One region of the Halodesulfovibrio oceani subsp. galateae genome, then DNA from elsewhere that is predicted to be linked to it. Evidence: riboswitches for the same ligand, from Rfam matches in the RefSeq annotation. Region 1 holds a riboswitch; each other region holds the start of a gene.
What was found. Region 1 has a riboswitch for cobalamin ahead of metE (5-methyltetrahydropteroyltriglutamate--homocysteine S-methyltransferase). Riboswitches for the same ligand answer to the same signal wherever they lie in the genome.
Positions count from the first base shown of each region.

Region 1 (10,984 bases):
ATATTATGGTTCAAAGCAATATTCTGAAGCAAAGGATGCGTTCCTTGCAGCGCTAGCAAGACACCCCGATAACGATCAAACACTGCTGGCCTTAGGACGAACGCAGCTTTACGCGGGGGAATACAAGGACGCCATTGCAACATTCCAAAAACTTGATTCTGCCAATCACGATTTCGCTACTTCCATGTTGCTGGCTTATGCTTATGAAAAAAACGGACAGCATGAACAGGCTATCAAAATCTACAAAACTATTTTGAATTCTGACCAATTACATGGTGACAATGCCATGGTTGTTTTTGAACGCTTAGCAACTCTAGAAACTCGACATGGCAAGCCTGAAACCGCAGGCGAACTCTATCTTAAAGCATATGAAGCTGCTGAGAAGAAAAAGCCATCTCTACTCCTTCGCGCTGGTGAATCTTTTTATGCAGCCCAAAAATATGACAAGACATTAAAAACTCTTCGTAGATACCTTCGCGTATCATCTGATGCGCATAATTTTGAAGCATTAAGCATGATGGGAACCATATATTCCAAACGTGGACATGCAAGCAAAGCAGCAGAGGTTTATGTTAGAGCACTTACCCACTCCAAGCTTTCACCAAAACAGCGTCAAACTCTTCTTATCAACCTTGGTTACCTCTATATCGCAATGGATAAAACCGATGTGGGGATACGCTACATGCGACAAGCCATTGCTGCGGGTGGAGAGACCCCACGCATTCGGATGGACATGGGGCTGGCTCTATATAAAGCGGAAAAATACCAAGAAGCTATTAAGGAACTTAGACGCGCAAGAAACCTTGGCATCAAATACGAGGCAGATTCAGCACTGAGTTTCTGTTTTCAAAAACTCAACAAACCCGGTCTGGCTCTGTATTATCTGAAAGAGGCTAAAAAATCCGCGCCTGCGTCTGTGCTCCAAGGCTCTGCTAAAATCTACGACCAGCTAGGGTATCTTTACACCAGCGAGGGAAGCTACACCGAATCTATTGCTAATTATAAAATTGCATTATGTATTACGCCTACCCCGCTGGGGGCATACAAGCTTGGTCAGGCACAGCGCCTAGCTGGCAATCTGGAAGATGCAGAATCTACCTTACTGACAGTGAATCCAGAACAATTGGATACGCCAAAACTCCGGGTACTGTATTACGAAGAATTGGGTCGTACATATAAAGAGTCACAACAATTTGAAAAGGCTCAAGCAGCGTTCAGTAAAGGCATTGCAGAAAAACCAAATGCCGAAGGATACTACCTCCTAGGGCAAGTTCAAGAGAGTTCTGAAGATCTTGAAGGAGCCATTAAATCCTTTCAAACAGCAGTCGAACTGGACCCTGCCAACGCATATAGAATATCACTCGGGTACGCGTATTATAAAAATGAAGAGTTTGAAAAGGCTGAAGTAATTTTTGTAGATCTTCAGAAAAAAGATCCTGATTACATTAATCTTGTAGAAGATCTCGCGTACATAACCAAGCAACTGTACGACAATGACGCATCCGTGGCTTGGTTTAAAAAGTCCATCGATAATGCCCCGTACTATCCTGAGGAAACGAAAAAATCACTCAGGAAAAAAATCTACGATTTTAAAGAAGAAGTCCGTCACATAACGAATCGCTGGGATGTTACAGCATTCTACGCGTATTCACCGGATGACGATAATTTTGTTTCCGATGCACAGGGCATTCAGGTTGGCGTTCTTGATAATACTGCCGGTGTAGAAGTCGGATATATTCCCAAAAATTTCGGCTTCAGAAATGGGAAAATCTTTTCACTCATTGGTCGAGTCAGTGTGAACCGCCTAGAAAACGGTGTGTTCGATTTTTCTGCTGAATCAACTCAGGGTGCCGCCGGAGTTCGGTACAAACCTTTTTCCGAAGCAAACATTGCCCTTGGTGTAGAACGCCTATTCAAAATAGGAGAAGACGCTGAAGACAATACTCTCTTACGGCTTATGGGGTCTGTAGATGACGGCTGGGCAATGCAAGCCGCAGAATCCAGTTGGAACTACAGCTTCCTCTACGCTGAGCTGGATGAGTATATTCAAGATGAAAAACGTACTGTGTTCTTAATTCATGGACGTCAGGGATGGACATGGAACATAGATGATGCGTGGCTTATTACCCCTCACCTCTTTGCTACATATAATGAAGTTTCTCCAGACAGAAATAATTTTAGTAGAATAGAAGGCGGACCGGCAATTTCTTTCCGCTGGCTTGAGGGAGAAGATCAGTATCTCGCCTACAAACGCGATTGGGAAATCTTAATCCGGTATCTGTATGGCAAATACACAAAAGAAAATAGCGACGACTACAATGGATTAAGTGTTGTCCTAAGACTTAACTTCTAGAGAGAGCAATATGATAAGCCGTCTTCATACTTTTCTGGCCACTGCTATTTTATTCTTGATATTCTTTTTGCCGTCTTCCGGCTTTGCTATGCAGGGCATTGCAGGAACCTTTTTGCAACCAACTAAGACCATGGAAACATGGGACAGTAATAAGTGGGATACTCTTTTCGATACATACCGAAAACTGGGTATCCGTGAAATAATAGTGCAGTGGGTAGTGTTTGAAGAAAACGCGGGAACAACAGAAGAGCCCCAAAAGCCCGAGGCTCTCGAAGAGCCAAGTGAACCAATTCAATCCGTTCCTACATATAATTTATCCGTCATCAGCAAAATATTCGAGTACGCTGAATGCAACGGTATGCTCGTTACTCTTGGTGGAGTTTTCTATAATTCTTACTGGGAGCGAATTAAATCCGAGCCGGAACTCATACAAGTTCACTTTATGCGGATACGCAAAGCAACCATGGAAGCTATTAAACCAATTGCCCAGCAGCTCCAATCTTCTCCTGTTTTTGCTGGATGGTATATTTCGCAGGAAATTGATGACCGGACATGGTTGAGCGAAGAATATAGATCTATCCTTTGTTCTTTCATCAAAGACACCCACGGAGACCTCAGCACTTTGGTTCCAAACAAACCCATATCCATCTCCGCATTTTCAAACGGATGGGCTTCACCGGAAAAACTGGGTCAATTCTGGAGAACTGTTGCTGATGAGTCAGGAATTGAACGCGTCCTCTTTCAGGATGGAGTCGGCGTAAAAAAATTGGGCATTAAAGATGTGCCGATTTATCTAAGTATCATGCAGCAGAAAATGCAGGGATCGTGTTGTACAATCCAGCCTGTGCTCGAAATATTCACTCAATTAGAGAGTGATACCTTTAAAGCAGAACCTGCATCGTTAAAACGCATCCACGAACAAATGCGGGAAGAGCTGCCGTACGCCCCACATGGCGTTATGATATTTAGCGTTGCCGAATATATGAGCCCGCTGGGTGGCGAAAAAGCAAATGCTCTTCTTCAAGAAGTTCTTTACGTCAAATAGTCAGCTCACCACGAAGCCCTGTCCCATTGGACATTACGGCTTCAGACAGTTCCGAAAAATTTGAAAATTTATTTATTACAACAAAAAGAGTTTTAAAGAATATGGTCAGGAAAAGCCCTTACAGTAAAAACTGTAAGGGCTTAATTTTTAAAAAAAACTTTTTATGCACGCTTACGCATTTCATATGCGGCTTCGACCATATTTTTCAAAGAAGCAATACACTCCGGCCAATCACGAGTTTTAAGACCGCAATCTGGATTCACCCACAACCGTTCTTCTGGGATATACGCTTTCGCATCTTCCAAAAGCTGTACCATCTCCTCTTTGGTTGGAACACGCGGGCTGTGGATGTCATAGATCCCCGGGCCGATCTCATTCGGATAATCAAAGCTCTTGAACGCATCCAGTAACTCCATTTTGCTACGGCTTGCTTCAATGCTGATCACATCTGCATCCATTGCAGCGATAGCACCAATAATATCGTTAAACTCGCTGTAGCACATGTGAGAGTGAATCTGCGTTGAATCTTCAACACACGATGTGGAAAGACGAAAACAATCCACGGCCCATGCAAGATACGCTTCACGATCTTTCTGTTTAATAGGCATACCTTCACTGAAGGCGGCTTCATCAATTTGAAGAATCTTCACGTTGGCATTTTCAAGGTCTTTCACTTCATCCCGAATTGCAAGTGCCACCTGTCGGCAAACGTCTGCACGTTCCATATCGTCACGCACAAAGCTCCAACACAAAATAGTTACAGGCCCTGTAAGCATCCCTTTCATAGGTTTTTCGGTGAGTGAGGCCGCATACGTTATCCACTTCACCGTCATTGGATTTGGTCTGCTGATATCACCATAAATGATCGGGGGCTTAACACAACGGCTTCCGTAACTTTGCACCCAGCCTGCATTTGTAAAACAAAAGCCGTCCATCTGCTGCCCGAAATATTCAACCATGTCGTTTCGTTCCGGCTCGCCATGAACCAATACATCCAGTCCAAGCGCCTTCTGCTCTTCAACTGCACGCTGAATTTCTTTCTTGATAAAGGCTTCATAATTGTCTTCTGACAACGCACCTTTTTTATAAGCACTACGCTTCGCGCGAATCTCTGCTGTCTGCGGGAATGAACCAATCGTAGTTGTCGGATATTGTGGAAGCTTCAGCCATTTCTGAGCATCTTTACGCACAGCATACGGCTGCTCGCGGCAATACATTGCATCATCAACAGCGCTTGTTCGCTTCTGAACCACCGGATTATGCACGCGTTTACTGAGCCTGCGAGAATTCATTGCAGAGGTGTTTCGATCAAGAATGGAAATACCTTCTGTACGTCCGGTACCGGTGCGTTCACTCAACAGCGTTTCAAGATCAGAAACTTCCCGACACTTCTGCACTGCAAATGACAACCAACTCTTCAGTTCTTCATCAAGCTTTGTTTCATTCTCAAGATCAACCGGACAATGCTGTAAAGAACAACTTGAACCAATCAGAACTCTATCTGAAGACAAGGGATTCAACGAGCCGTTTACCTTCGCCAGCATTTTTTCATAATCGGTCTTCCAAACGTTACGTCCATCTACAAGCCCGATAGAAAGCTTCATGGAAGACGGAAGCTTTTCAATATATGTATCCAGACTCGCACCACCGCGAGTTAAGTCAACATGAAGCCCTGCACATCCAGAGGTAAGAGCGATATCAAGGTTATCATCCAAGGCATCAAAATATGTTGTCAGTAATAAACCAGCAGACGTTACAGATGCATTTAGCACCTTGTATGCGTGAGAAAAGGCCTCTCGGGCAGCCGGAGGCATATCTGCACAAAGAATTGGTTCATCAAGCTGAATCCAACGACAAAGAGGATCAAGCTGACCGAGAATTTCTTTGTACACAGCAAGAACAGCATCCAAGCTTTGCCAGCAGTCGTACCCATCCACACCTTTAGCTAACGAAAGATATGTAATCGGCCCCACAAGCACAGGCTTTGGAGTGTAACCACACGCAATTGCTCTGCGAGTATCTTTCACCAATGCTGTTGAAGACAACGCAAACTGCTGCTTAGCTGAAATTTCAGGCACAATGTAATGGTAGTTCGTATTAAACCATTTGGTCATTTCCATTGGCGCAATATTACGGGAAGCGTCCCCGCGAGCCATACGGAAATATAGAGAGAGGTCGGCAGGGGTGCTGGAAGAATCAACAACAAAACGCTCAGGGATTGCTCCGAGCATTGCGGTTGTATCAAGCACCTGATCGTACAACGAAAAGTCGCCTGTAGAAACGTAAGAAAGACCTGCTTCATGCTGAATACGCCAATGGCGTTCTTTCAAGTCTTCGCTAACGCTTTCAAGTTCAGATGTGGAGGAAGCTCCACGCCAATAGGCTTCGAGAACCTTTTTTAGTTCGCGGCGGGCACCTATACGAGGGAACCCAAGAATGTGTTTTTCCATTTGTGTTACTCCTTTTATTGGAAAATAAAAGGAACAACGACACCTCGAAATGCTGGCAATACAAGTGCTATACCGACACAAAAGTTTATGCCGAATACCTTGTCGGATGCCTGTCCAATCGCGAGACAGTCGTGCTCCTGCATATTAAGACGTCTCCTGGCTTCCGGTCTGTTTTCCCCTAGCCTTCCCGCATGATGCAGTGACTAGGGCAGATTATTTACCGGTTACAGTGGCGCGACCGCGACGGATTTACACCGTCTTCCGTTTCTTAAATGCTTATATCGAGATTTAACAATATAGAGAGTTGATCTTTTTTGCAAGAATTTGTTAAAAATAAAATCAAAGCCTAACTGTTAACGATTGTTCCGAAATCCGCTTGCAAGAAAGGGCACAATTCTTCATATAATGACCTAAAGATTTAACAGGATTTTCCCATGCAGCATCAAACATACGCAGTACAAAAATCGAAAAAGAACTCACAAGATAGGCAAGTGTTATTTGGTATAAGAAAAACACTTCCTATTTGTTTCCCTCCGGATTCAGTCGTTAACTATGAAGAAGAACAGGTCGTTTTCTCTCCATCTTTATTCAAGACTTTGGAGTTAGGTCTGCGACCATGCTCAAAATTTACACCAGATATTTTTTTACAAGAAAATTTCATAACTGACAGTAAAGGCAAACTTGTAAATCAATCTTTAAAAATGATTTGTGATGGTTACCTGCTGGATCATTCTCTCACGGAACTTTCTAACGCACTGGGCATTACAAACAGGTATTTACGAAAGGCTTTTACGGAGGTTGTCGGTGCTCCTCCAATTTTTGTTACGCGCTACTACAAAGCACTAGTTGCCAAGCACCTATTGCTGACATCTCAACAGTCAATCACAGAGATCGCTTTTGCTGCTGGATTCGGATCCATTCGACAATGCAATGATGCGATAAAAACGATACTCCACATGACCCCAACAAAAATTCGTCAACGAAATGTCCCTGCATGGTGTCAACTCAAAAATGCTGCGTCCCAGACTCCATCCTGAAACGGAACATCACATTGCAACTAACCACTAACTCATCCTTTCTCAGGAGAAAAAATGACTGAAACCATTTCATATAAAAATGACCCATCTGTTCTTATTGAGTTAATGCGCAAGTCCATGCCGGACCTTTGTGACATTTATTTCGGGTCACTAAAAGAAATCGTATATAGTGATTCAGCGTTGAGTGAGAAAACTAAGCGCATGATGGCGTTAGGAATGGCTATTCAGGCAAACTGCAAACTATGTATGGGGTCACATACAGCCAGAGCCTTGGAGTGCGGGGCTACCCTTCCTGAAATCTTTGAGACATGCGCTCTGGCGATAAGTCTTGGCGGCACCTTTGCCATGACTAATAGCTTATCTGTTTTCGCATACCTCAAAGAACAAGAACTAATCAGCTTACCGCTAGCTTAATAAACGATTAGATCTCACCCTATTTTTGATTAAATTTTATTCTTCGTCGCTACACACATGACCAACGTATCTCCACGAAACTATATATGTTTTAGGAACTATGGTGCCCCACAGACCAATTGATTTTTCATCTCTACGTTTGAAATTTTCTATGAGGAAAACATGGAAAAGGTTGCATCTTAGATACAAATTAACGGCTTAGATCTTTTGATCTAAGCCGTTAATTTGTATTGCCCACTCTACACTCTGAAAAGAAAGGTCTTTCGAGAACATATAATATTTATCGAATGTAGTAACTACAAGCCTACTCTCCTCTTTTTGGCAGAAAACACACTCAACTTTTACAAAAAACAATCGTTGTTTTAAAAAAATCCCACTAAATATTTTTTATTTTTCATACCTTGACCCCTGTTCTTACTAGATATATTCCTATTCACTACCTACCTATTAATTAGCTTGCTAATGATCTACATATTTATTTGGAGGGCTTTCCAAAATGCCTACAAGAAATCTCTTACTTCTCATTTTGAGTATACTTTTTTCAGTGATGTTACTGGCAAGTGGGTGCAGCAATGAAACGCCTACTTCACAAGCTGCGCACACACCTCCACCACCTATGGTAAAAACAAGCATCGTCGAAAAAAAAGACGTTCCCTTAACTCGTACGTGTGTTGGTCAAACAGCAGGCTCTCGCGAAGTACAGGTACGTGCCCGCACAGGCGGTATCTTACTTGAGCGCACTTACGTTGAAGGCAGCTGGGTCACAGAGGGTGACGTACTTTTTAAAATTGACCCTAAACCGGCTCAGGCTGCTCTGGATCGGACAAAAGGCGACTTAGCAAAACTCACGGCAACACTTCAAAATACTAAAATTGAACGTAACCGAATTGGCTCTCTACGCGATGCAAAAGTAGTCAGCGAGCAGGAATATGATGATGCTGTTGCAGCATACGAAACTGCTCTTGCAAGTGTGGAAGCTGCCAAAGCACAGGTTCGCGAAGCCAAAATTAATCTTAGTTACACCAAAGTTACTGCACCTATTTCCGGTATCACAAGTAAAGAGACCCGATCCGAAGGCAGTCTCATCACTCTTAGTGAATCCGGTAGCCTTCTTACAACAATTACTGTTCTGAATCCTCTGTACGTAAACTTCTCTGTATCGGGAACAGAAGCACTTTCAATGCGCCGTATGATGAACAGCGGCAATGCAAGCCTTACAAGCGAAGGATATACTCTTAAGCTTCAGCTTGCAGACAATTCCCGTCTTGATGAAACAGGGAAAATTAACTTTGCTGACAAGATGGTAGACCCTAAAACAGGCACGATTCGCATGCGCGGACAATTTGAAAACAAAAACAGCCTGCTTCTTCCGGGTGAATTTGTACGTGTAATTATTGAAGGCGCCATTCTTAACAAAGCCGTCATGGTTCCACAAAGCGCTATTCTTTTTACAAGCAATACACCGCTCGTATATGTTTTGGATGAAAACAATGTAGCTACCTCGCGCCCTGTTACTCTTGGCAAAACAGTGGGTAGTAATTTTATTGTTCAGGAAGGTTTACAGGGAGGAGAGCGCATTATCTCCCAAGGCATCATTAAAGTTCGTCCGGGATCGCCAGTAAATCCAGTTACTGCTGAAACTGCCGATAATGGGGATGCGTAATGTTCGCACGTTTTTTTGTTAACCGCCCTGTTTTTGCGACTGTACTCTCTGTGGTGATTGTACTCGCGGGCTTTTTGGCAATGAAAACTCTGCCTATTGCGGAGTTTCCAGATATCGTTCCACCGGAAGTACAGGTTAGCGCAAGCTACCCGGGTGCAAGTGCCGAAGTTATTGCGCAAACAGTTGCAGCTCCGCTTGAACAGAAGGTTAACGGCGTAGAGAATATGCTGTACATGCGTTCTGTAAGTGCGGGTGATGGCACTCTTTCCATGTCTGTTACCTTTGCTGTAGGTACCGACCCTGACCAAAACACCATCAACGTAAACAATAGAGTACAAGCTGCGCTTACGTCCCTGCCTGAAGAGGTGCGCCGCCAAGGTGTAAACGTAAGCAAAAAATCATCCAACATGTTGCAGGTAATCAGTGTATTCTCCCCTGACGGATTATACGACACTGTATACATTAGTAACTACGCGCTTGTTAACATCATCGATGACTTAAAACGTCTTCCGGGTGTCGGGGATGCTGTGGTATTCGGCGCGCAGGATTATTCTATCCGTATCTGGATTCGTCCGGACCGCCTTGCACAATTAGGTCTCACACCTTCTGACATTGCCACAGCAGTTCGCGAACAAAACGCACAGTTTGCTGCTGGTGCAATCGGCAAAGACCCTCTCACATCACCTGTTGAGCTAAGCTATACTGTTATTACTCAGGGACGTATGACCGACCCTGAAGAATTCGGCGAAATCATTCTTCGCGCGAATCCAGATGGCACAATTCTTCGTCTAAAAGATGTTGCCCGCCTTGAACTGGGTGCGCAAAGCTATTCACTGCGTGCTAAAAACAACGGCAAGCCGTCTGTTGCTCTCGGTATTTATCTTTCTCCGGGGGCTAACGCTCTTGAAACGGCTGAGATTGTTTCCGATAAAATGGCTGAACTTTCTCAACGATTCCCTGACGGCATTACATACTCCATTCCGTATGATACAACCACGTTTGTACGTATCTCGGTAGACGAAGTAGTACACACCCTCATTGAGGCATTTGTACTTGTATTCATCATTATCTATATCTTTTTGCAAAACTGGCGAGCCACACTCATTCCATGTCTTGCGGTTCCGGTTTCCATCATCGGTACTTTTGCAGGGATGTACGTTCTCGGCTTTTCGATCAACACACTAACGCTATTTGGCCTCGTTCTGGCCATCGGCATTGTAGTTGATGACGCCATTGTTGTTCTGGAAAACGTAGAACGAATAATGAGCACGGAGAAACTGCCACCAAAAGAAGCCACAATCAAAGCGATGAACGAAGTTACAGGACCTGTAGTCGCAATTGTTCTTGTATTGTGTGCGGTGTTTGTTCCAGTAGCGTTTATGGGAGGACTTGCTGGTGAAATGTACAAACAGTTTGCGGTAACCATTGCTGTATCTGTTGTTATCTCCGGTATTGTCGCACTGACTCTGACTCCGGCTCTCTGTGCATTAATGCTCAAAGAGAACCATGGGCAGCCGCTGGCACCCTTCCGCTGGTTCAACCGTTTCTTTGAAAACGTCACAGAAAAATATACCGCAGGCGTCCGTCTTCTCTTAAAACGTTCACTCCTTACAATAGCACTCTTTGCTATGGTCATCGGCGTGACATGGAACATTTTTCAAAAAGTTCCTGGACAGCTTGTTCCTGACGAAGACAAAGGCACTCTCATTGCCATGGCTATGTTGCCGGATGGTTCTTCCCTCTCGCGAACAAACGCCATTACGGACGATTTGGTCAGCCGAATCAGAAGCACAGACGGTGTAAGAAACACTATTTCTCTCGCCGGTCTTGATCTGTTTTCAGGCAGTATGAAACCAAACGTTTCCACTACATTTATCAACCTTGATGACTGGGATAAACGCAGCGAGGACAAGTCTTCCTTTAATATCGTTAAAGGAATCTTCCGCGACACGTATTCCATTGTTGATGCATTTGTTCTGGCCTTCAACATGCCTCCAATTTCCGGCATGAGTAACACCGGCG
Region 1 covers NZ_AP042453.1:3,869,117-3,880,100, reverse strand. The annotation lists gene ACZ5V1_RS16985 (tetratricopeptide repeat protein) at 1-2,353, shown strand, start outside; gene ACZ5V1_RS16980 (DUF4434 domain-containing protein) at 2,364-3,398, shown strand; gene metE (5-methyltetrahydropteroyltriglutamate--homocysteine S-methyltransferase) at 3,560-5,848, opposite strand; cobalamin riboswitch at 5,978-6,159, opposite strand; gene ACZ5V1_RS16970 (helix-turn-helix domain-containing protein) at 6,283-6,885, shown strand; gene ACZ5V1_RS16965 (carboxymuconolactone decarboxylase family protein) at 6,940-7,299, shown strand; gene ACZ5V1_RS16960 (efflux RND transporter periplasmic adaptor subunit) at 7,796-8,962, shown strand; gene ACZ5V1_RS16955 (efflux RND transporter permease subunit) at 8,962-10,984, shown strand, end outside.

Region 2 (10,984 bases), 890 kb from region 1:
TATCAGGTCTTTTCCCATTGAATGTCCTGTTTCCGATGTTGGTTAAGAAGTAACTGGCAACACACAGATATCAATAGGTGTACCAGATGCTAAGCGTTTTTCTGTTAAGGGAAGATACGGCAAATGTCGCTAGCGTCAAGTGTCGATTTTCTAAAATATGATTACGACAGTATATATTCCTGAAGAACAATGCAAAATTACAAGGTAGTTTGTCTTTGCCTCTATATTACAAAATGATTGCAGTATGGGAATGATACAGATGCATATACTCTTGTTACTGATTTTTTAGTCTGTAACACCTGTTGATCGTGTTCAATTTACTGACATTTTCCACAAGAGTAACAGTGAGTGGTTACTCTTACTCCCGCGCCAGGCCTCGGATTATAACGAGTCTAACAAGTTGGCATTCTAATTGCTCAATACATCCCGTACGTTGTCAAGCTCGGGGGAGCTTTAGGAGGAATACTATGTCTGTTACCCAAATCTCTATGACGCAGGTGCAGGGAGTTCTGCAGCATTCGAAGAGACGCACTGGTGCGATTTCACATAATGATGCTGTACAAAACAACGGTATGAGCCGTTTTGAAGCCTTGCTTAGAGAACCGCAGCAGATTGCAGATGCCATGGCATCTTCCCAATCTAATCAGCTATCTGCGCTGCCAATTCAATATCCATACTATGGATTAACCGGAGCGGAACAGTCTACACGTTCAGGAATGAACCTGAGTAATGTTTCTTCTCTTGCTACACTTATTAATGTTTCGTCTGTTGAGCCTACGGTTTTGAGCAATGCGCTCAAAACACTGACAGAAGCTGCTGAGAAAAATCAGCTTGAGACCGCTTCTGCAGCCGCTATTCCAGGAAACCTTCAGGGTATGATGAGCCGCGAAATTGTAAGTGGTGATATGAATGCAGTTGTTCAAGCTTCTGACAGTGCTATGGGTGATAGTGCAGACGAGAGCGGGGCAAAAAGTGTAGAACCTATTGTAAGTAATGAAGTTCGTGGATCATTAGCCACGATGTTTGAATCCGGTGCAGCCGGAAACATTGCAGCCATTGGCTATGATGCAACAGGTGGAACTTCGTATGGCAAGTACCAGTTCTCGTCTGCTCGTGGCACAATGGACGATTTTTTGACGTATTTAGATACGCATGCTTCAGATATTTCATTACATCTCAGGGCAGCTGGTGATGTAAATACAGGCTCCAAGCAGGGCGAAATGCCAATGGCTTGGCAGGAAGTAGCGAAGATTGATCCAGAACGGTTCGAAAAAATGCAAGATTCCTTTATGCATTCCCGCTACTATTCCCCGGTAGCACGAGTGGTTCAGGATAAAATGAACATTGGCCAAATGAGTACCGCTATGGAAGAAGTTTTACTTTCTACTTCCTTACAGCATGGTCCTCGAGGGGCTATTCAAATTTTTGCAAAAGCATTTGGCGCAACAGGCGGCTTCTCTGAAGAGATGCAGGAATCGTTTATCAAAAACGTATACGCACAGCGCAGTAATGAATTTGCAACTTCAACTCCAGAAGTTCGTACAGGCGTACAGAACAGACTGGATGCTGAACTTAACGTAGCATTATCTATGCTCGCCTAATGTTGGAAAGTTGACACGAAACGTGTCTGCATGAGTTGAGAGCGCTTTGATTACTCCAGTTCTTTAACAAGAGTACTCTACAGGCTGGTCTTAGCTTCAAAAGAATGACTTTGTTGAGTGTAGAAAAAAGGACATCAATATGATGTCCTTTTTTTGTGTTTTTTAAGTAGATTAAGAATCTTAGCAAATAATTCTTTTTATGCACTTGACCGGTAGGAGCTTCTGTTTTAGTTACATATGAATACGTGTTCATGCGTAACTTTATTTTCAGAGGTAACTATGGAAATCGCAATACAATATCTTTCCGAAGTATGGGAAATTCTGCTCGAAGCCGCCCCATACGTACTTTTCGGCTTTTTTGTCGCTGGGCTTCTTAAAGGATTTTTACCGGACGACTTTGTTGCGCGCCATCTTGGCAGTAACAAGAAAGGTGCCGTTGTTAAGGCGTCACTCTTCGGTATTCCGCTTCCTTTATGTTCCTGTGGTGTAATTCCTGCTGCCGCAGGGCTTCGCCAGCAGGGTGCAAGTAAAGGGGCAACTACATCATTTATGATCTCCACACCAGAGACAGGCGTTGACTCCATCGCCATCACATACGCACTGCTTGACCCGATTATGACAATTGTGCGTCCGGTTGCTGCGTTTATTTCTGCGCTTACCGCAGGTACTCTGGTAGATATGTTCCCAGCAAAGGCAGTGCCGGGTAAAACTGAATTTACTCCGCTTAACTTTGCAGCAACAACATTAAAAAAAGAAGAGGAATGTTCCTCTGGTTGCTGCTCTTCCAAGTCAGCAGCTGCAACAGCTAAAGACAAATTTCTTTCCGGTATGCAGTTCGCATTTGGTGAACTTATTGCCGACATCGGCAAATGGTTGTTGATTGGTATTCTTATCGCCGCAGTTGTTTCTACGTTCCTGCCAGTTACGTTCTTTCAGGAATACGTAGGTGATGGACTTCTCAGCATGATTCTGATGGTTGTCATCGGTGTGCCAATGTATGTCTGCGCAACCGCATCAACCCCAATTGCAGCAGCGCTCGCGCTTAAAGGGCTTTCCCCCGGCGGCGCGCTTGTGTTCCTGTTAGCAGGGCCAGCAACTAACGCAGCAACTATTACTGTAGTAGCTCAGACTCTCGGTAAGCGCGTAGCGTTTATCTACGTAGGCTCCATTGCGGTAACATCCGTAATCCTCGGACTTGCCGTGAACTGGCTGTACGCAAAACTCGGTCTTTCTGTGTTCTCTTGGATTAATGACGTAGAAGCTCATCAGCATGGCATTGTGGGTTACGCCTCTGCGATTATTCTACTCGTTCTTGTAGGTAAACAATTTATCGGTCGTCGTGGGCACCAACACGGCGAATCTTGTGGTTGCCATTAAGCCGCAATAAGATTGGACTCCTTAAAGAAAAAGCCACGCTCTTGAGCGTGGCTTTTTTGTTTTCTTTTTTGGGCCTGCGGCGCTGAGTTTGTTTTGCCTCCGGCGGGCAAGGGGTCAGCCCCTTGCATCCCCGCGAGAGGGACGCCCTCTCGACTGCGAGGTTGTACTCCCAGTTTGGCGAAAGCTATTCGAGCTAAAAGAAATGTTTTTTAATAGATCTGTACCAAGAACGAGCCAGTAATAGCCTACATGGTTTACTGCCCACTAAACATAAATGGGTAGTCGAACCCCGCGGTCAAGGGGGCGTCCCCCTTGCGGGTGCAGGGCAGCGCCCGCCCGTCGGAGACTCGCCGAAGGCAACAACAGCCTAAAAAAAATAAAATTATTACACAATAGCAGCATCAAGTGCAGCGTCGACGTGGGCTTGAACGGTATCGATAAGCGGTATGTTGCAGTCGGATGCTTTGATAAGCAGTCCGATTTCGGTGCAGCCGAGAATAATTGCTTCGGCACCGTTTGCTTCGAGCTCTTTGATGATGTTGATGTACTTCTCACGAGTGCTGTCGAGGAATTTTCCTACGGCAAATTCATTGAAGATGCTGTTGTGGATAATGGCGCGGTCATCACTTTCTGGAGTAATAATTTCGAGACCGTGCTTTTCAGAAAGCGGCTTACTGATGAAATCTTGTTCCATGGTGAATGCAGTGCCGAGTAATCCGAGCTTGGTGACGTTGAGTTCTTTCGCTTTGTTTGCGATTGCGTCTGAAATATGGAGTACTGGAATTTCTAGCGCACCTTGCACGGTATCGGCAACGCGATGCATTGTGTTCGCGCCGATGAGGAGCATGTCTGCGCCGCCAGCTTCGGTGTTCAGTGCGGCTTGAGCAAGCTTGGTGCCTACGGATGTCCAGTCATCTTTGCTGATGAGCTCGTGTAGTTCTGAAAAATCGACGCTGTCCATAAGGATTTTGCAGGAATGGCGTCCACCTAGGCGTTTGCGGGTGCCTTCGTTTAAGAGGCGGTAGTACTCGATTGTTGATCCCCAAGTCATTCCGCCTAATAATCCGATCTTTTTCATGAGAATATCCTTTGAACTTAATTGAAAACATATTTTTGAAGTAAGCTGTGTCTTTGCATATGCTGATCGTAATGTAAAATATGTTTTAAAAAACATTGTGTTACTTGATTGCGTTAGTAGGAAAAGGGCTGCCATTTTTGTTGCTGGGTACTGTCTGAATGATCAGTATGCTGAGAAGAAGTAAGTGCTTTTGTCGTATTCTGTGCTTGCTCTTAGCGGGGTAGGGCTTGACATAATGCGATGAGGCTATCAATCTCACTATATCTATATGTTTGGAGTGCAAAATATGAAAAAGGTAGTTGTATCATTTCTCGGCAAAGATGGTCCGGGAGTCGTACATGCGGTATCCAGCCTGCTTACAGGTCTGGAGTGCAACATTAATGAAGTAAGTCAAACTATTCTGCATAGTGAATTTGCTGCGATCGTCATTGCTGAAATGCCTGACGGTTGTACCATTGACCTCTTGCAGGATGAACTGGTGAAAGGACTTGCTGAACGACAGGTTGACCTCAGTGTTACAGCACGCCTTTATGACGGTACAAGCTGGTCTGCTGAAGATCCTCAGTCATTTGTGGTAAGTGTAGACGGTCCTGACCAACAAGGACTTGTTGCAGCAATCTCAGGTATTCTGGGTGAGCATAATGTGAATATTGCCAACCTGAAAGCTATTGTTCCTGCCGATCAACCGGATGGGAATGCTCTCATTGTTTTTGAAGTAATTGTCCCCGGCGCTGTGGAGCTTTCTGCTCTGCGCGGCGCGTTGAATGCGAAAGCGGAAGAACTTTCGCTACGGGTAAGTGTTCAGCACAGGGATATTTTCGAAGCGGTGCACAGGGTTCAGCCTGTGTAGCTTTAGAAGGTGACATATCTGGGAAATTGTCATCATCTATATACAATGAGATTTTAGCCTGACCTTTATAAGGAAAAAAAATGCTTTCAGATCGCGAAGTGCTCAGTACTTTAGCAATGCTCCGAAACGAGCATTTGGACGTTCGTACCGTAACGCTTGGTGTCAGCCTTTTTGATTGTGCAAGTCACGACTTTGACGTGTTTGCTGATCGGGTTCGCACCAAGATTAGACTTTATTCAGAAAAGCTTGTGTCTACCTGTAATGAGGTGGGCGATAAGTACGGTATTCCTATCGTAAACAAACGCATCAGCGTAAGCCCTATGAGCGTTGTGTGTGCTTCTTACACGCCGGAACAGATGGTGAAAGCGTGTCAGATTCTTGATGAAGCTGCACAGGAAGCTGGTGTAGATTTTCTTGGCGGCTTCGGTGCGCTGGTAGAGAAAGGCATGACCAAAGGTGATCGTGCTCTTATTGATTCTTTACCGGAAGCATTGGCGGTGACGCAGCGTGTATGTTCCTCAATCAACGTTGCGTCTTCCAGAAGCGGCATTAACATGGATGCTGTTGCTCTTATGGGGCAGCGTATCAAAGATATCGCAGCACGTACCGCAGACAAAGACGGCCTTGGCTGTGCTAAGCTTGTTGTGTTTGCAAACATCCCTCAGGATGTGCCGTTTATGGCTGGAGCCTACCTTGGTGTAGGTGAGCCTGAAGCGGTAATTAACGTGGGTGTTTCCGGCCCGGGCGTTGTTAAAAAAGCAATCGACCGTGCTATGCAGGATGGCAGCGCGAAGAGCCTTGGTGATATTGCTGAAGTTATTAAACGTACCGCGTTTAAAGTAACCCGCGTTGGTGAAATTATCGGTACCGAAGTAGCGCAGCGCCTTGGACTTCCTTTTGGCGTAGCTGACCTTTCGTTGGCTCCGACTCCGGAAGTTGGTGACTCTGTTGGTGAAATCTTCGAAGCCATTGGTCTTTCATCCATTGGTGCTCCGGGTTCCACTGCTGTGCTGGCAATGCTGAACGATGCTGTTAAAAAAGGCGGCGCGTTTGCATCTTCCCACGTTGGTGGTCTTTCCGGTGCGTTTATTCCTGTGTCAGAAGATTCCAGCATTGCAGCAGCAGCTGCATCCGGTGCGCTGACTTTGGAAAAACTTGAAGCCATGACAAGCGTATGTTCTGTAGGGCTTGATATGGTTCCTGTGCCGGGTGATATCTCCGCTGCAACACTTTCCGGTATTATTGCCGATGAAATGGCAATTGGTATGATCAACAACAAAACTACTGCTGTGCGTATCATCCCTGTTCCTAATAAAGGTGTTGGCGACAATGTATCTTTCGGCGGTCTGCTCGGTGAAGCCAAAATTATGGCTGTTCCGGGTGGTAATGCTGAGCAGTTTATTAAACTTGGTGGTCGCATCCCTGCGCCGATCCACAGTTTGAAGAACTAGACTGTTCTTTCCATACAAATAAAAAAGAGCCGTTCTGCATATGCAGAACGGCTCTTCTTGTATTTGTCTTATTGCGTAAACAGACTAGCTACCGCAGCAGCAGTCAGTGAGTGCGCTGAGAGCGTATTCCTGACGTTCGCGATATTCTTCCTGTTTACCTTTGTTCCAGCGCTTAACTGGGCGGTAGTAGCCTACAACGCGGGTGTAAACTTCTGCTTCGTTGCCACAAGTCGGGCAGTTGAAGTGTTCACCGTTGATGTAGCCGTGTTCCTTACAAATGGAGAAGGTCGGAGTTACGGAGATGTAAGGAATTTTAGTATTAGTCATCGCTTTGATGAGGTAATTCTTTACGCTTTCCGGTTCCGGCACAGCTTCGCCGAGGAAGGAGTGGAATACGGTACCACCATTGTAGAGGGTCTGCAGTTCGTTCTGGTGCTCAAGAGCGTAGAAAACGTCACCGGTAAGACCTACTGGAAGCAGGGTGGAGTTAGTGTAGTAAGGTACTTCGTTACCAGCGCAGATGATGTCTGCGTAAAGGTCTTTGTCTGTTTTAGCCAGACGGTAGCAAGTACCTTCGCCCGGAGTTGCCTCAAGGTTGTAAAGGTGGCCGGTTTCTTCCTGGAAGCGAACTGTAAGGGAACGCAAGTGGTTGAGAACGCGACGCATAAGGCGCAGACCGCTTTCAGTTTCGATACCTTTACCGAGCAAGTTGAGGCATGCTTCGTGACCACCGATAAGACCGATGGTGGAGAAGTGGCCTTTGTAGCCGTTTTTGAGGTAGCGACGGGAGAACGGGAACATGCCTGACTCGAGGTGGTGTTCGCAAAGTTTGCGTTTGAACTCGAGAGAGTCTTTTGCCATTTCTGCGTATTCTTCAACGAGATCGAGGAAATCTTCTTCGTTGTGTGCAAGGTAAGCAAGTTTAGGCAGGTTCAGGGTAACAACACCGATAGAACCGGTGAGGTCGCCAGCGCCGAAGAGGCCGCCTGTTTTTTTGCGGATTTCACGAAGATCCATCTGCAAACGGCAGCACATAGAACGAACATCTTCCGGATTAAGGTCGGAGTTGATGAAGTTCTGGAAGTACGGAACACCGTACTTGGCAGTAAGTTCCATAAGAAGCTGAGCAGGAACGGAATCCCAATCAAAATCTTTAGTAACGTTGTATGTAGGAATAGGGAAAGAGAAGATACGGCCGTCTGCATCACCTTCGAGCATAACCTCGAGGAACGCACGGTTGATCATATCCATTTCTTCCTGATAATCGCCGTAGGTAGTGTCCTGGAACGCGCCACCGATGATGATTGGTTCCTTAGCAATATGCGCAGGAATAACCATGTCGAAGGTAAAGTTGGTGAACGGGCTCTGGCCACCCCAACGGGATGTTGTGTTCAGGTTGTAAACGAGTTTCTGGATCTGCTGACGAACAGTCGGGTAATCGAGTTTGTCGTTACGGATGAACGGTGCAAGGTAGGTATCAACGTTGTTGAATGCCTGTGCGCCGGACCATTCGTTCTGCAGGGTGCCAAGGAAGTTTACAATCTGGCCACATGCGGAGTCGAAGTGTTTTGCTGGTGCAGAGCAGCAGCGGCCTTCAAGGTTAAACCCTTCGAGAAGCAGGTCGCGCAGGCTCCAACCGGAGCAGTAGCCAGCAAGACCAAAGGAAAGATCGTGAATGTGGAAGTAGCCGTGAGTATGGGACTGACGGATTTCTTCCGGATATTTGTCAAGCACGTAACGAGCCTGAACAGAGCCTGCCATATGCAGGATAAGACCCTGAAATGAATGACCCATGTTGGAGTTTTCGTTTACGCGCCAGTCGCTACGGTCGAGGTAGCTTTCGATCATGCTGGATACGTCGAAGTATGCCTGATCCTGAGTACGCATTTCGCGGCGTTTTTCACGGTAAATGATGTAACGCTCTGCAACAGCATACAAGCGAGCTTCCATAAGTACTTGCTGTACTGTGTCTTGCACTTGTTCTTGCTCTGGAACTTCCACATTCGAAAGTTTTTCTTCAACTTTGCGTGCAAGTCGTTTGGAGAGAAGTGGATCTTTGATGCCACTGCCTTTGAGGGCTTTGAGGATAGCTTGGGCAATTCGTTCGAGGGACCAAGTTTCGATGCAACCGTCTCGCTTGAGGATCTGTTTCGGCATTAGAGCTCCGGACGTCATGAAGTGCAGGCAAAATTAGAGCATACGAAAAGAACGCATGCGCCAGGACAGCATTTCGACATCTTCAGCCTGAGGTGTGTATATAAAGGCAGAACCTCAACATACGCAGGCACAGGTTATGGATTATTTTGATAGAATACCGGTAGTACGCTTTGTTACCGGTAGAGCTTCAGGAAGGTGGCTGGCTTTCTGACTTGTACTGCCGTGGGTGGCAACTTCGGTGAAGACAAGTGAGATTACAGCGGCAGGACCGCACCGGATTAAGACCGGATTTCCTTTGCGCCTTTCGGCTCCTGAAGGAGTATTCTTTGGGTGCCACAGAGCTAACAAAAAGCCCCTTTGGCATCAAGTGTGGAGTTGTGCATATTCGCCCAATCCACAAGTAATTCACAACGTAATATGTCTAAATAAAAGCAGTATTTTTTTTACGCACAAATTCACGATATACTTTTTGCACTTGAGAGTTGACACGAGATTGCTTACTCCCAAAAGGTGATCTACAAGGTGACCAGCATTGCTCTGTAGACCCTGCAAACTGTGACTTGAGTTACGGAAAATAGACTAAAAAGCGGTTACACTCAGGTGATGTGTTATTCTAATTAGTTGCGCTTTTGCTTTTAAAAAGTGAGCATGTTGTGTAAAAAGTAGTGTTGTCACTTTTGAGCGTTTGGCAAACGGATGATTTAAGAGTCATGTTGTTACCGTGCGTCATGTGTGAGAAGGATACAGCATTACATAATCACGATAGAAAAACAGGGAGAGAAAATGAGAGCATTGATTATGGCGTTAAGCCTTATGCTTATTGCACAGGTTGCTGTTGCAGCTCCTAAAATGTCTGAACCTTCGGTAAAGGGTAATTATAAAAACAAAATTCAGTGCGGGTATCTCGCACTGGAGATGCGTAAGAATGAGGCTGCCAAAGAATATTTCACCGCAGGTGAAGCAATGTTTAGAGAGCAGAATCCTGAAGCGACCGAGATGGATATGGCGAAAGTCTTTTCATACGAGCGCGGATTTATGCATGGTTACCTTGCCGGTCAGATGGGCTCAGTTTCCTCAATGGATGAAGTGAATAATGTATTTGCTCATGCGTATGAGAAAATGTGCGCAAAATCTGCCGACAAGCCGCAGCTGAAAGAAAAAACGAAGAAGTAAGTCTTATTAGAAATAAAAAAGCCCCGTACGTGTTGTACGGGGCTTTTTTATTTCTGGAAGATATAGTCAGAGGAAATAGTTAGCATTTGAAACAAGCAATTTTGTTTCTTTTGTGGTGATGCGTGTCTGATTAATAATCGGGGTTAAGGGGACGTGTCCCCTTACGGGGGGGCAGGGGGGAACGCCAGTCAACCGTTCGCGAGTTGCGAGCGTTACGGAAACAAGTGCCCTTGGGGTGAGCCCGCCTGCCCGTCGGAGACAATAGAAAAGCTAATCAGCTTTCTTCCAACCCTTGCCGCGATGGTGTTCCGGAACATTTCGCATTCCCTGAATCACTGGGCATGGTGAAAGGCGTTGGTTCTTTAATAGCCTGTTATCCAGCACAACCACGAGACCCGAATCTGTTTCACGTCTTATGAGCCTGCCTGCTCCCTGTCTGAACTTGATGGCTGTTTCGTAGCGATAGCGCTCCCAGAAGACACCATCAGGCAGGAATCGCTTTCGAGCATCCATGAGCGGGGAATTGGGCGCTGGGAACGGCAGTCGGGTTATGACAACCTGCGTGAGCGTCTTCCCGGGGAAATCTACTCCGTGCCAGAATGTTTCGACTCCGAATAAGACGCTTTCGCGTGTTGTACGGAATTCTTCAATAAGCGCTGTGGCTGGCTCGCCCTTTCGTTGGAAAAGAAGCGGATAACTACCGTCGTAGGTAGCTTCCAGATTCTTGCGCAGCGCTTCTAAGTCTTCGTAACTGGCGCACAGAACGAGAGTCGCTCCATCGTTGTATTCTATGAGCTTGGGCAGCACATTGAGCGTGTATTCCAGCCATAGTTTTTTGTGTTCGTAGAGAGCGCTCGGGGCATCTGAAGGAACAACAAGTGAGTAGTCCGGCGTAAAAGGCGGTGCTACTCGGGCAACAAAGCATGGTTTCGGTGGTGCTTCTTCATCTGAAAATTTGAGAACATCTGCTTTTCCCAGTCCGAGTGTACGTCTGTATGGTGTAAAGCTGGACTGATGGGTGAGGGTGGCGGATGTCAGAATAACGGTGTCACGCTGTTTGATAATGGTTTCACGGATAAAAGCACCCATGTAGACTTGCCCGCCGCAGAGTATCCAGTTGCGTGGAAAAACGTGGATAGAATTCCACGTGCCGTCTTCATGTAGCCCTTTGCGGATGAGCATGAGGTTAACGCTGATTTCTTGCAGTAGAGTACGCATTGTGCGGCAACGAGATATAGTCTTGTATCCCAGTGGAAGGTCGCCCGCCTTCTTGCCGGTAAAGAACGCTGAAAATTCG
Region 2 covers NZ_AP042453.1:2,980,799-2,991,782, reverse strand. The annotation lists gene topA (type I DNA topoisomerase) at 1-18, opposite strand, end outside; gene ACZ5V1_RS13310 (VgrG-related protein) at 468-1,601, shown strand; gene ACZ5V1_RS13305 (SO_0444 family Cu/Zn efflux transporter) at 1,881-2,978, shown strand; gene ACZ5V1_RS13300 (aspartate/glutamate racemase family protein) at 3,364-4,056, opposite strand; gene ACZ5V1_RS13295 (glycine cleavage system transcriptional repressor) at 4,343-4,906, shown strand; gene ACZ5V1_RS13290 (DUF711 family protein) at 4,987-6,357, shown strand; gene ACZ5V1_RS13285 (ribonucleoside triphosphate reductase) at 6,442-8,514, opposite strand; cobalamin riboswitch at 8,695-8,867, opposite strand; gene ACZ5V1_RS13280 (hypothetical protein) at 9,298-9,687, shown strand; gene ACZ5V1_RS13275 (ATP-dependent DNA helicase) at 9,958-10,984, opposite strand, start outside.
Region 2: linked by a shared signal. The riboswitch ahead of ACZ5V1_RS13285 (ribonucleoside triphosphate reductase) and the one ahead of metE (5-methyltetrahydropteroyltriglutamate--homocysteine S-methyltransferase) in region 1 are both predicted to bind cobalamin.

Region 3 (10,984 bases), 240 kb from region 1:
CGATGGTGTCTTCTTTCTTCAACTCTGCCAGCATTTCGTTGAATGCTCCATACAGCGCAATTATTCGTGTTGCAGGGCGTTGCAACACAATAGTTCTGCCAAGATCATCTGTGACGCTGACAGGTGCAGGTAGGGCTTCCGGTGAAGACTTACTCGCGAGGGCTGTACTAGCGAAGAGTAGCAGCAGAACCGGGAGTAAAAAATGCTTGAGGCGCATTGGTAACCGGATGCTTGAATGTATGGATTGGTGTGTCATAAATTGTCGTCAGGTTTTCGTCTGTAAAAACATCTTCAACTGTGCCGTCCAGTACTACGCGTCCGTGTTTGAGAAACACAAGTCTTGTACAGTAAAGGGCTGCAAGGTTGATGTCATGGATTGCTGCAACGACGGTGGTACCTGTGTGGTGCCGTTGTTTTAGCAAATCAAATATTTCAATGGTACGTGCGATGTCGAGGCCTGATGTGGCTTCGTCCAGCAGTACTGTTTTTGCTTGTTGAGCCAGTGCCCGCGCGATTAAAACACGTTGGAATTCTCCACCGGAAAGATCGCGCGCAGACCTGTAGGCAAAGCCGTCGGTGGCTGTTTCTTTCATGCAGGCTAAGGCAATTTCTTTATCCTCAGTGCTGTATCCCCCGAGGGCAGATATGTACGGGTATCGTCCCATAAGCACAAGGGAGAGAGCTTCAATATCCGGTGTTTCACCTGTGTACTGAGGCACGGATGCAATTTGTGCGGCACGCTTTTTTGGTGGAATCTGTAATAGATTCATATCGTTCAGCGTGACTGAACCTTTCAGCGGTTTTCTGATTCCCGAAAGCGACATTAGTAACGTTGTCTTGCCGCTTCCGTTCGGCCCCAGAAGCCCCACCATTTCTCCTTGCTGAATAGAAAGAGAAACATCGTGCAGCACTGGTGTGCTTGAGTATCCCGCAGAAAGATTTTGTATATTGATTCGAGCGGACATTACTGGCTGCTCCGTTTCATGGTGCGATGCAGAAGCATGCAAAAGAAAGGGCCACCGAGTAAGGCTGTGACAACACCGACGGGGAGTTCGGCACCTTCAGGAAGAATTGTTCGAGCGAGAACATCTGACCATAGGAGAAGCAGTCCGCCAATAAGTGCGGAGCTTACAAGTAGAGGCCTGTGTTCACCGCCTTGTACAAGACGTACGAGGTGCGGCACGACAAGTCCGACGAATCCGATAACACCGGAAACAGCGACAGACGCGCCGGTGATCATGCTGGCTCCGACAAGCAGCCAGAGACGAACACGACTGGCGTTCATACCCAACTGCTGTGCTTGCGTTTCGCCAAGTGAAAGGAGGTCCAGCTCTCGAGAGAACCGCCAAATGATGGCTACTCCAAGACCATACCAAGGTAAAAGGAGCTGCACATGCTGCCAGCTTCTTCCCTGTAAACTTCCCATAATCCAGAATACGATAGATGCGACGGAATCTTCATCGAGTGACTTGATGAGAGATATGAGCGCGGCAAGAAAGGTTGCAACCACAACACCGGCAAGAACAAGGGCATCGCGTTTAAGCTGGCCGCCCATGCTACCGAGCGTGATGACTGCTCCAAGAGCAAGCAATGCACCGGTAAGTGCGGCAAGCGGGATAATGCCAATTCCTGCAAGATATGGAATAGCGCCTGAAAATCCAAAGAAAATGGCGACGGATGCGCCAAAGGCTGCTCCGCTGGAAACGCCGATAGTGAATGGATCTGCAAGCGGGTTGCGTAAAATTCCTTGAAAGACCGTTCCGGAGATAGCAAGGCCGCTACCTATAAGTAGGGACAGGATAACGCGGCTGAATCTGATTTCCCATACAACAATTGAATTCGTTGTTTCAGCAGGGTGAGTGCTTGGGAAAATATGTTGCACCAGCGTGCTGAATGTCTGCTGGATTGGAATATCCAGTGGACCGTATGCAGAAGCCAGAACAGCAGACACCACACAGACAAGAGCCGTGGTGCTGGCAAAGATGACGCACCGGCGGGCACGACGCTGAACGATGTCTGCTGAACTAGTCATAATTACAGAGAATTAAATGCTTTTTTCAAGTGTGCAACCCACTGGGCAACAACAATGTCGTACTCACCGGTGCCTTTAAGTACTGTCTGTACATCGAAACCATCTTTTTCAAGAATAGATTTCCAGCTGTCGTCTTCCGCACCAGCCATGTCGTTGCGTGCATGGTCGCCAGCAACAGACATCAGCGGCATGAGCCAAACTTTTTTAATGCCTTTAGCTTTCAGCTTAGGAATGATGTTGTCGAGAGCAGGGTAGCCTTCAACTGTGCCAACATAGATGTTGGAATCTTCTTCACTAAGGTAGGTAGCTAGGCCCGGGTAATAAATGTTGCCAGGGTCATGTGTGCCGTGGCCCATAAAGATAACTGCTTCGTCTTTTTTGCGTTTAGCAGGAACGGTAGCAGGTAAGATTTTTGCCATCGCAGCTACATCAGCAGGAGAATTCAAAAGCGGTGTGCCCACAGCAATGTGGCTGATGCTTTTAGGAATGCCATCGAATGCGCTGGCAGTCTTTTTGATGTCTGAAAATTCTTGTCCCGGAATTGTATGCAGGGACTGAACTGCAACATGTGTAAAACCTTCATCACCCATCTGTGCAAGAGCAGTAGCGGGGGAAGGAACAATCATATTTTCTGTGCGTTTGATCTTATTACGAATAATAGCAGCAGAGTATGCCCAGCGGATTTCAGTATCTGGAAAAGCTTTGGCAACTTCTTCGCCAATATTTTCCAAAGATACACGAGCTTCAGGTACGGATGTACCGAACGCTACGAGCAGGATGCCCTTTTTAGGAGTTTCGACTTGTCCGTGACCAGCAAAGGCAGGGAGTGACAAAACGAAAACAAGGACAACAGCGAGCATGAGTCGTAAGGAACGACTGCGGATCATGGCAAAAGCCTCCAACGTTTGGGGCGGGAAGTATAACGCTTGGACAGTGCAAAGTGCGCACCGATAGCGAAGTGTGTTTTGCATAACAAGGCCCCGTGCCTGCAAAACGTGCCGAATATTCACAGCCTGCCGAAGTGAAAAGGGGGGAGAGATTCGATGGCAGGTGTGGTGTGAATATTTACAAAGTATCAGGCAGGTCTTCCGGCTTGTTTCTTTTTCTCCGACCTTCCCAGTAAAACCAGTGGTACAATATGGAGAAAAATTGAATAAAACTTACGGCGGCGGGACCGCTCCCGATTTAAACGGGATTCCCTATTAGGCTCAATGAGCACCTGAAGTGAGGCACTGTACACGTAATAAAATTGACCGGTCAAGGAGTGATATTACTAACCGTCAATCCAAAGATATAAGATTGTTACGCAGATGAGGCTGCTGATGCGTAATGCCTGACTCATGAGCAACATCGGGAAGCCGATCTTAAAAGAGAAGACACCTGTTTGCGACGGCAACTGATGACGCAGTGCGCGGATTGGTGTGGCGACAATTGTTCCTAGAACCAGAGCCAGAACAAGCTGCGAGGTGGTAAGTGCTCCGCCATCTAAAAGAGCGCCCGCTGCTGCGATACCTGTTGTGAATTCCGCAGCCACTGCAAATACAACAACGCTGACGGCTTCAACAGGAAGATAGGCAGAAGTAACCCAGCCTGCTGCGGCTGTACGAAGATATTCAAACATGCCTGCCTGATTCAGGGCGTAGATGAGGAAATATACTGGTGCGGTAATGGTGCAGATGCGGAGAAATCGTTTACGAAATGCCTGTAAAATTTTGGCAGCGGAAGTCGTTCTATGCGCTGGCTGGTTTTCTATAGGTGATGTTGTCGCATGAGGCGCAAGTTTTATCCGCGTCCAGATAAGTAACAGGAATGTGCGGAGCAGAGCGGCAAAACCGTTGAGAGAAAGATATATTATCCCCGCTGTACGTGTCATCGGTACAATAATAAAGAATGTGGTCGGGAGATGCAGGAGAAAGACTGGTAATCCTGTGTTAATAAGGTAACTCAGCTTCATTTCCTGCAAGGAGATTTTTTTTTCCTTCCAGAAAGTCATCAGCATGGTGTTCGCAGCTGTTCCGGAAAAAAAAGCAGTTGTGAAAGCTGCACCGGATTCATCTTTCAGGTTCCCGAAGCGCATGACAGGACGCACCAACGTGGCAAGAAGTGGTGCCCAGCCCATGCCTTCAACCGCAATGCCAACAATAAGACCAATACCTAGAAAGCCGAGCATCCGAAGGAGCGGGCGGAGTAGGCCGGGCCATGCTTTACCCCACGTGAGCAAGCTTGGGTCATTGGAAAGAATGACACTTAGTGCTGTTAGCGAGCATATAGCGGCAATTACAAGCGCTTTTACCGGGCTTTTGGATTTGCGTTTGCGAGGGGCAGATGTTGAGTTGTTGGTTGATGCGTGTGACATGGAGTCTCCTTGAGGTGGTGGTACGCCACTCAAAAAGTAAATTCAAGTAAGTAAGTTATGTTTGAAATAAGAATCTTTATCGATAAATTTCTGGAATAGTAGTTTGTTATGTAGAAAATAGAGCACGGAATTTTGTGCAAAAAAAATCGCGCTACAGCAAGCTGCAGCGCGCATTTTTTCAATCGACATGCGATTAAGGAAACCGGGTAGTTTTCGCCGGTCCGAAAAAAGTAGCTTCCCCCAACTTTGTCCGACACATGAGGAAATTTCTTTTCAGGAGTAGACCATTCCTCCTGCACTGCGCTCTATATATCAAGAAGCGTGCCGTTTGTCATAACCTATTTATAAGAAAGTAGAAAATTAGATATTGTTATAAATGATAAGGACATTCAACGGTGAGTGGCATAAAAGTGATCGCAGTGTCCGTGATTACGGAATAAGTAGTCCGTGATCGCGGATATTTTGTGTTTGATACTGACGATGGGTCGTGTTTTTGTGTGGGAAAGGCTACTTTTTTACGGAGTATTTTTTAAGCAGGTCATATAAATAGGAGCGGGAAAGACCGGACAATTGGCAAGCTATAGCTACTTTTCCATCCGCTAACGCCATAAGGTTTTGTAGATATTGTGAGAATGCTTCATCTCTAAATTCAAAAAAAGGCGTAATTGAGTCGGGTGTGACGAGCGTGTCCGCGATTGCGGAATCTTGTATTGAATTGTCCGTGTTCGCGGAATTCTGTGTGTTATGCCCCGTGTCAAACTGTGGCGATATGGGAGTAGCAGCCATATCGTCAACTTGTGTCAAAGATGGTGTAGGCAGCGTTGCATTACTGTGATCGCCGACGGTGTCTGTTGAGCTTTTTATCCCCAACGTATTCGGAGATTGGTCAGGTCGTACAATCAGCGGAGGTGTTTGTTCCACCGGTGAAGTTGCAAGGCGAGTAGTGTACCCGTCCGTGCTGCTTTCCGCTTCTGATAATGTGCAGAATGCACCATTGTGTAATGGAATATCTTTATCTTCACGCTGCATTTTGTCAGCAGCGGCTCTGGCAATATTAATACGAATGTGATCCGGCAAGTGACGGCTGAAAATTTTAGTTGTGTCTTTGGCAGCAAGTACTGCGCGTTCCAGAGTGTGTATCAGTTCGCGCACGTTGCCCGGCCATGAATATTCATAGGCCAAATCGAGCAGGTCTGGAGAAATACCTTTTGCAGGCATACCGTATTTGCCACAGAGCTGCTTAACATAGTGCTCAATGAGTCGTGGCAGGTCATCTGTTCTATCGCGTAAAGGAGGCAGCGCCATAACGACAGTTCGGATTCGGAATAGAAGATCACTGCGGAATGTGCCGCGGGCAACCATTTCATCAAGGTTTCTGTTAGTAGCGCAGATGAGACGAAAGTCTGATGTTTTTTCGGTTCTCGCGCCTACTGGGCGGAATCTGTGTTCCTGCAATACACGTAAGAAAAATTTCTGAATGGCAAGTGGCAGTTCGCCAACTTCATCAAGAAAAAGAGTACCGTTGTTGGATTGGGCTACTAGACCTTCCCTGTCTTTATCTGCACCAGTAAATGAGCCTTTTTGGTGACCGAATAAGATTGAGCTGGCAAGAGTACGAGACATAGATGCGCAGTCTACCGCCACAAACGGACCGGTTGCACGAAGGCTGTTTTCGTGGACAGCTCTTGCAAAAACTTCTTTACCAACACCAGTTTCACCAAGCAGCAAGGCGGAAGCATCAGAAGATGCGGCTTCTGCCACAAGCGACAAACATTTTTTAATACCGGCGCTGTCCCCGATAATGCCGCTGCGCTTGAGCTTAACAACTCCGTTTTTAGCTGGGCGTTTGCCCCTGTAGTCAATGGCGCGGATAAGTGGAAGCACCATACGGTCAACGGAGCTTTGTTTTTCAACATAATCCCAAGCACCATTGCGAATGGCCTTTTCTGCGCCGTCTGGTGTCGGGGTACCTGTCACTACAATAATCTCAGGGTGCCCGCGCATGGCATTCAGCTGCGCGATGGCAAGCAGGCCGTTACCGTCCGGAAGCTGTGTATTAAGATACACAATATCCGTGTCATGCTTGCGACCTGAAGAAAAAGCTTCGTTAAGAGATTTAGCTTGTTTGCTGCGGTGTCCGAGACCTGTGACAATGGAAGCCAGATTTTCGGAAAAAACTTGGTCGTTATCGATGATGAGAACGCGAGCCATTGCCTACTCCTGATGGTCTTCTAGTGCGGACTGCACCAGCTGAAAAATGCTGTTTGTGTCGAGTGGCTTATGCGCAAGGGTAGGCACACCGGCTCCCATAGCAATTTCGCTTGTAATCGGATCTGTCGGATCTGCACACAGAACAAGGCGGGTTTCCGGATGAACCCCGAGAAGGATTCGAGCAAGTTCCAGTCCGCTCATCTGCGGCATAGCAAATGTGAGAATGATTAGATCAAACGTATCAGGTGATTCAAGAAACAGGCGTAATGCTTCGACACTGCCGGAGACAGCTTCAATGCGGTAGCCGAGAGGAACAAGCAGGCTGCGCCATTTTCGAATTTCCTGTTCTTCAGGAGCCACGAGCAGAATACGCTCGCTACCTAATCTAGGTGACGGTGCAATTGGCCGCGACTGATCAATTTCCTGTTCATAAAATGGAATGTAGAGGCAGAATGTAGAGCCAAGCCCTTCTTCAGAAAGTACGGTAATACCTCCGTCGTGAGCGCGGGCAATGCCGTGTGCAACAGCAAGTCCGAGCCCTTGGGCGTCTTCTGCTCCACGGGTCGTAAAAAATGGATCAAAAATACGTGGCAATAATTGTTCAGGAACTCCGACGCCGGAATCTTGAACTGTAACGCGGAGATACTTTCCTGGAATAAGGTCGGCACGAAAAGCGCCGGTACGTTCGTCAAATTCTACTTCTGCCATGCGCACTGTAATTGTGCCGCTGTCAGTAATGGATAGCCGTGCATTTTCAAGCAGGTTGTCGATGATCTGTCGCACCTGTCCGGCATCTGCCAGAACTGTTCGGTTGTTGGCACTAATTTCTTCCAGCAGCAGAACATGTGGAGGAAGTATAGAACGGAAATCACTGAGGGCTTCTGCCAAAACCGGTTGCAAGGTAGTGGGGCGCATTTCCCCCTGACCTTGTCGGCTGATTGTCTGAAATTTTTTGATGAGAGCCATGGAGCTGTTTGCAGCACCGAGGATTGTGTTCAAGTTGCTCTGTACTTGTTCGTTACCGGAGCTTTGCTTGAGTGCAGATTCTGTACTGCTTACAATAGGTCGGATGAGTGTGCTGAAGTCCGATGCAATGCCGCCAGCGAGAATGCCGATGGCTTCCATGCGTTGAGACTGGCGAATCTGTTCATCAATAATCGCCTGTTCAGTCTCAGCATCCTTGCGTTCGGTAATGTCTACAAGAGTTCCTTCGTAGAATTTGATGGAACCTTTTACGTTATACACAGTGCGTGCGTTTATGAGTACCCACATGAGCAGGCCGTCACGTCTGCGGAACTGCATTTCGAAATTTTTGACTTCGCCCTTCTTCTTGAGTTCTGTCAGCAGGTCTAGAAATCTGCCAGCATCAAGGGTGACGTTGTCCTGATCGAGAGGAAAGTTGCGAAGCATTTCTCCGGGAGACGGGTAGCCAAAAATTTTAGCCAACGCTGGGTTAGCTAAAATAAAGCGGCCGTTACGAGCCTTGCGGAACATTCCCTCGACTGCGTTGTCAAAAAAACTGCGCACGTCAGTTTCGTCCTTCTGGGAAGGACGTACGTGAATGTGGCGGGAGGATTTGTTGGAATCAGATGTAGACATAGGAGCACAGTACGCACCCTGCAAGCACATGGCAATGGCGTTCTTGCGAGGTTTTATGGGCGGTCAATGACCACGCCTGCGTATCCTACAACCTGAGAATTGTCTCCGGTCACAGCACCGGACGATGTATATTCAAGAATATCAGCGCGTGTTGCACCAAGTGCTTCACAAGCGATGAGTCCCGCTGTCATAGGAAGCACGCCGCACATGCTTATGTTGTTGCGGGCAACTGTGGTCAGCAAGCCTTGAGCGTCAACTGACTGAACATAGGACAGGGCGAGTGTATCAAGTTTTTTGGCTGAATCAGCAGAAATGTAGTGGCTCATGTCTGAGCTGACAACAATACTGCTCTCTGGATTTTGTTGTAATGCTCCGGCAAGCACAGTGCCGACAAAAGCGAGAGTTTCCTGATTGCTTGTAGCAATAGCAATAGGAACGATTGTAGCGTTTGGGTTGGTAACTTGGATGAAAGGAAGAAGCACTTCAAGCGAGTGTTCATTAGTGTGGGCAAGCGTATCTGCTTCAAAAAAGGAACCTGTAGCGAGAAGTTGGTTTCTAGCTTCTACATTGATTGGTACAACACCAAGTGGAGTTTCCCAATCGCCGCCGCTCCATACAGAAACAGGAGCTCCTCGACCCGTGTGATTCGGGCCGAGGAGATATATTGTATTACTAAGATTACATGAGCCGAGAGTATAGCCGGCAGTTTTACCGGAATACATATAGCCAGCGTGGGGAGCCATAGCAAGAAGAGTGCGTGCGCTGCGCTTTGTGCCACGTTGGAGGAATGCTTCCACTTCTGCCCGCAGTTTTTGCGGACTGGCAGTGTAGAATTGACCTGCAACAACAGGTGAACGTCGAGCAGCGTTTGTATCTGCTTTCTTCATGATATTCCCCTTACAAAGCGTTTATGGTCCACGGCTCCAGAGAGTTACAGACTTCCTGTTGGAGAGAATGATGAAGCATCTTTAGACAAGCCTTGTGTTGTCAGGTCAGATGTTGCCATTCTTCCGTACAGAGATTTAGGGTCGGCGGTAACCAATTGGTTAAGGATATCTTTCCATTTATCGGTATCGCCGGTCTTCTTGTAAAGTGAAGCAATTCTGTAACGCATTGCCGGATAGCCCGGATCTTTTTCAGGTACAGCAAGTGCCAGTTCTCTAGCCCATTCAAGAGCTTCTTCAGACCTACCCGTACGCTCTGTAATATCCATGAGCGAGTTCAATAAATCTCTGATTTTTTCTGTATCTGCTTTTTCAGGATCTTTTCCAGCAAGTTCTTTAAATGAACGAAGCGCTGCCATACCGAGTTTGTATGCCGGTTCGAAATCTTCGCGACGCTCAGCATCACGGGCAAGGAAGTAATTAATATATGCTTCCTTGGTACGTGGCATATCGTCAATGCTCTTTAAACGTGTCCATAAGGGCACAGCGTTATCAGGCTGATCGAGGTTTTCGTATGCAAGAGCTACTGCGTAGTCGAGCTGGTTTTTGCTTTCGCTATTCAGTTCCCACAGTTCGACACGACGAGTGAGATCAATAATATCACCCCAGCGTTCGTTGTCTACGTATACGGAAAGAGCAAGGCTGAGCCCCATTTCTGAATATTCGGGAACTTTTAGTTGCTGGAAAAACGGATCGAGAACTTCCAACGCTTTTGTAGGCTGTTTCTTTTTCCACATGGAAAGAGCAAGCGCCACGCGGCTTTCAGGAGTAAGTTTTGGTTCCTGATTATGCACGATAGGGAAGTCATCCCAGATCTGCAGAATTTTCTCGTAGTTTTCTTCTTTAATATTGTTGGCTGTCAGTACGCTGAATGAGCGCATGGCAACTTCTTTGATTCTAGGTACAAGCTCATGGTCCGGATGCTTTTCCATAAAGGAAGATGCGGTAGCCAGAGCTTCCGGATGCTGGTTGTTCCACAGGTACCAAATTGATTTCTTCAGTCGGGCAAGCGGTGCAAGTCGGCTATTCGGATATTCCTCAATAATCTTGGAGTAGATTTCAAGAGGTTTCAAGCTGTATGGCTTATCGAACACAGAGAACATGCCGGAAATGGTTGGAGTGTCGTATTTGCCTTCTTCAGCAAGACGCATGAGTGACACAAGACCACCATCGCGGTCTGGGAATTTGCGCACAGCCTCTTCGTAGATTTCGCGCGCAGCATCAAATTCTTCTGTTTCAAGGTAGATGTCGCCGAGGCGAGCAAGAACCATGTCGGCATCGTCGCCGTCCGGATCAATGTTGTAGTACGTCCAGTAATGCATACGGGCTTCATCTGCTTTGCCAAGACGATACGCAACATCACCCATTTGACTGAGGAATGGTGGATAATCGAGGTAGAAGCGAGGCCAGCGTTTTCCAACGTAATCTACAATCTGGTATGCCTGATCGTAGTAGGCAAGCTGATACAGGGACTTTGCAAGTCCGACACCAGCTTCGCGAACGAACTTGGTATCTGGGAATTTCTGTACAATGTACTGGAAGTTATCCGCTGCATTCTGCCAGTCTTTTTCCTTAAAGTAGTGCTCGCCCCAATAGTAATAGGTAGCAGGCACGAGATCGTCTTTTGGATGATTGCGGCGCAGGATATTAAAGTACGCTCCTGCTTCACGAATATTACCAATTTTTAAGTTGGTGTACCCGAGTCGCAACAGATGACTGGGAACCTTATGACTTTTAAGATCAAAGTTCATTGCCTCAGTAGTAGCGGCAATAATCTTTTCGTAGTTGTTAGTAAGATCGTTCTTGCCGGCTGCGTACAGAGTGTCGGCAATGCCGTTAAGC
Region 3 covers NZ_AP042453.1:1,237-12,220, forward strand. The annotation lists gene ACZ5V1_RS00010 (ABC transporter substrate-binding protein) at 1-256, opposite strand, end outside; gene ACZ5V1_RS00015 (ABC transporter ATP-binding protein) at 168-965, opposite strand; gene ACZ5V1_RS00020 (FecCD family ABC transporter permease) at 965-2,032, opposite strand; gene ACZ5V1_RS00025 (sirohydrochlorin cobaltochelatase) at 2,035-2,919, opposite strand; cobalamin riboswitch at 3,094-3,270, opposite strand; gene ACZ5V1_RS00030 (nucleoside recognition domain-containing protein) at 3,306-4,388, opposite strand; gene ACZ5V1_RS00035 (sigma-54-dependent transcriptional regulator) at 4,896-6,599, opposite strand; gene ACZ5V1_RS00040 (two-component system sensor histidine kinase NtrB) at 6,603-8,198, opposite strand; gene amrB (AmmeMemoRadiSam system protein B) at 8,252-9,085, opposite strand; gene ACZ5V1_RS00050 (tetratricopeptide repeat protein) at 9,130-10,984, opposite strand, start outside.
Region 3: linked by a shared signal. The riboswitch ahead of ACZ5V1_RS00025 (sirohydrochlorin cobaltochelatase) and the one ahead of metE (5-methyltetrahydropteroyltriglutamate--homocysteine S-methyltransferase) in region 1 are both predicted to bind cobalamin.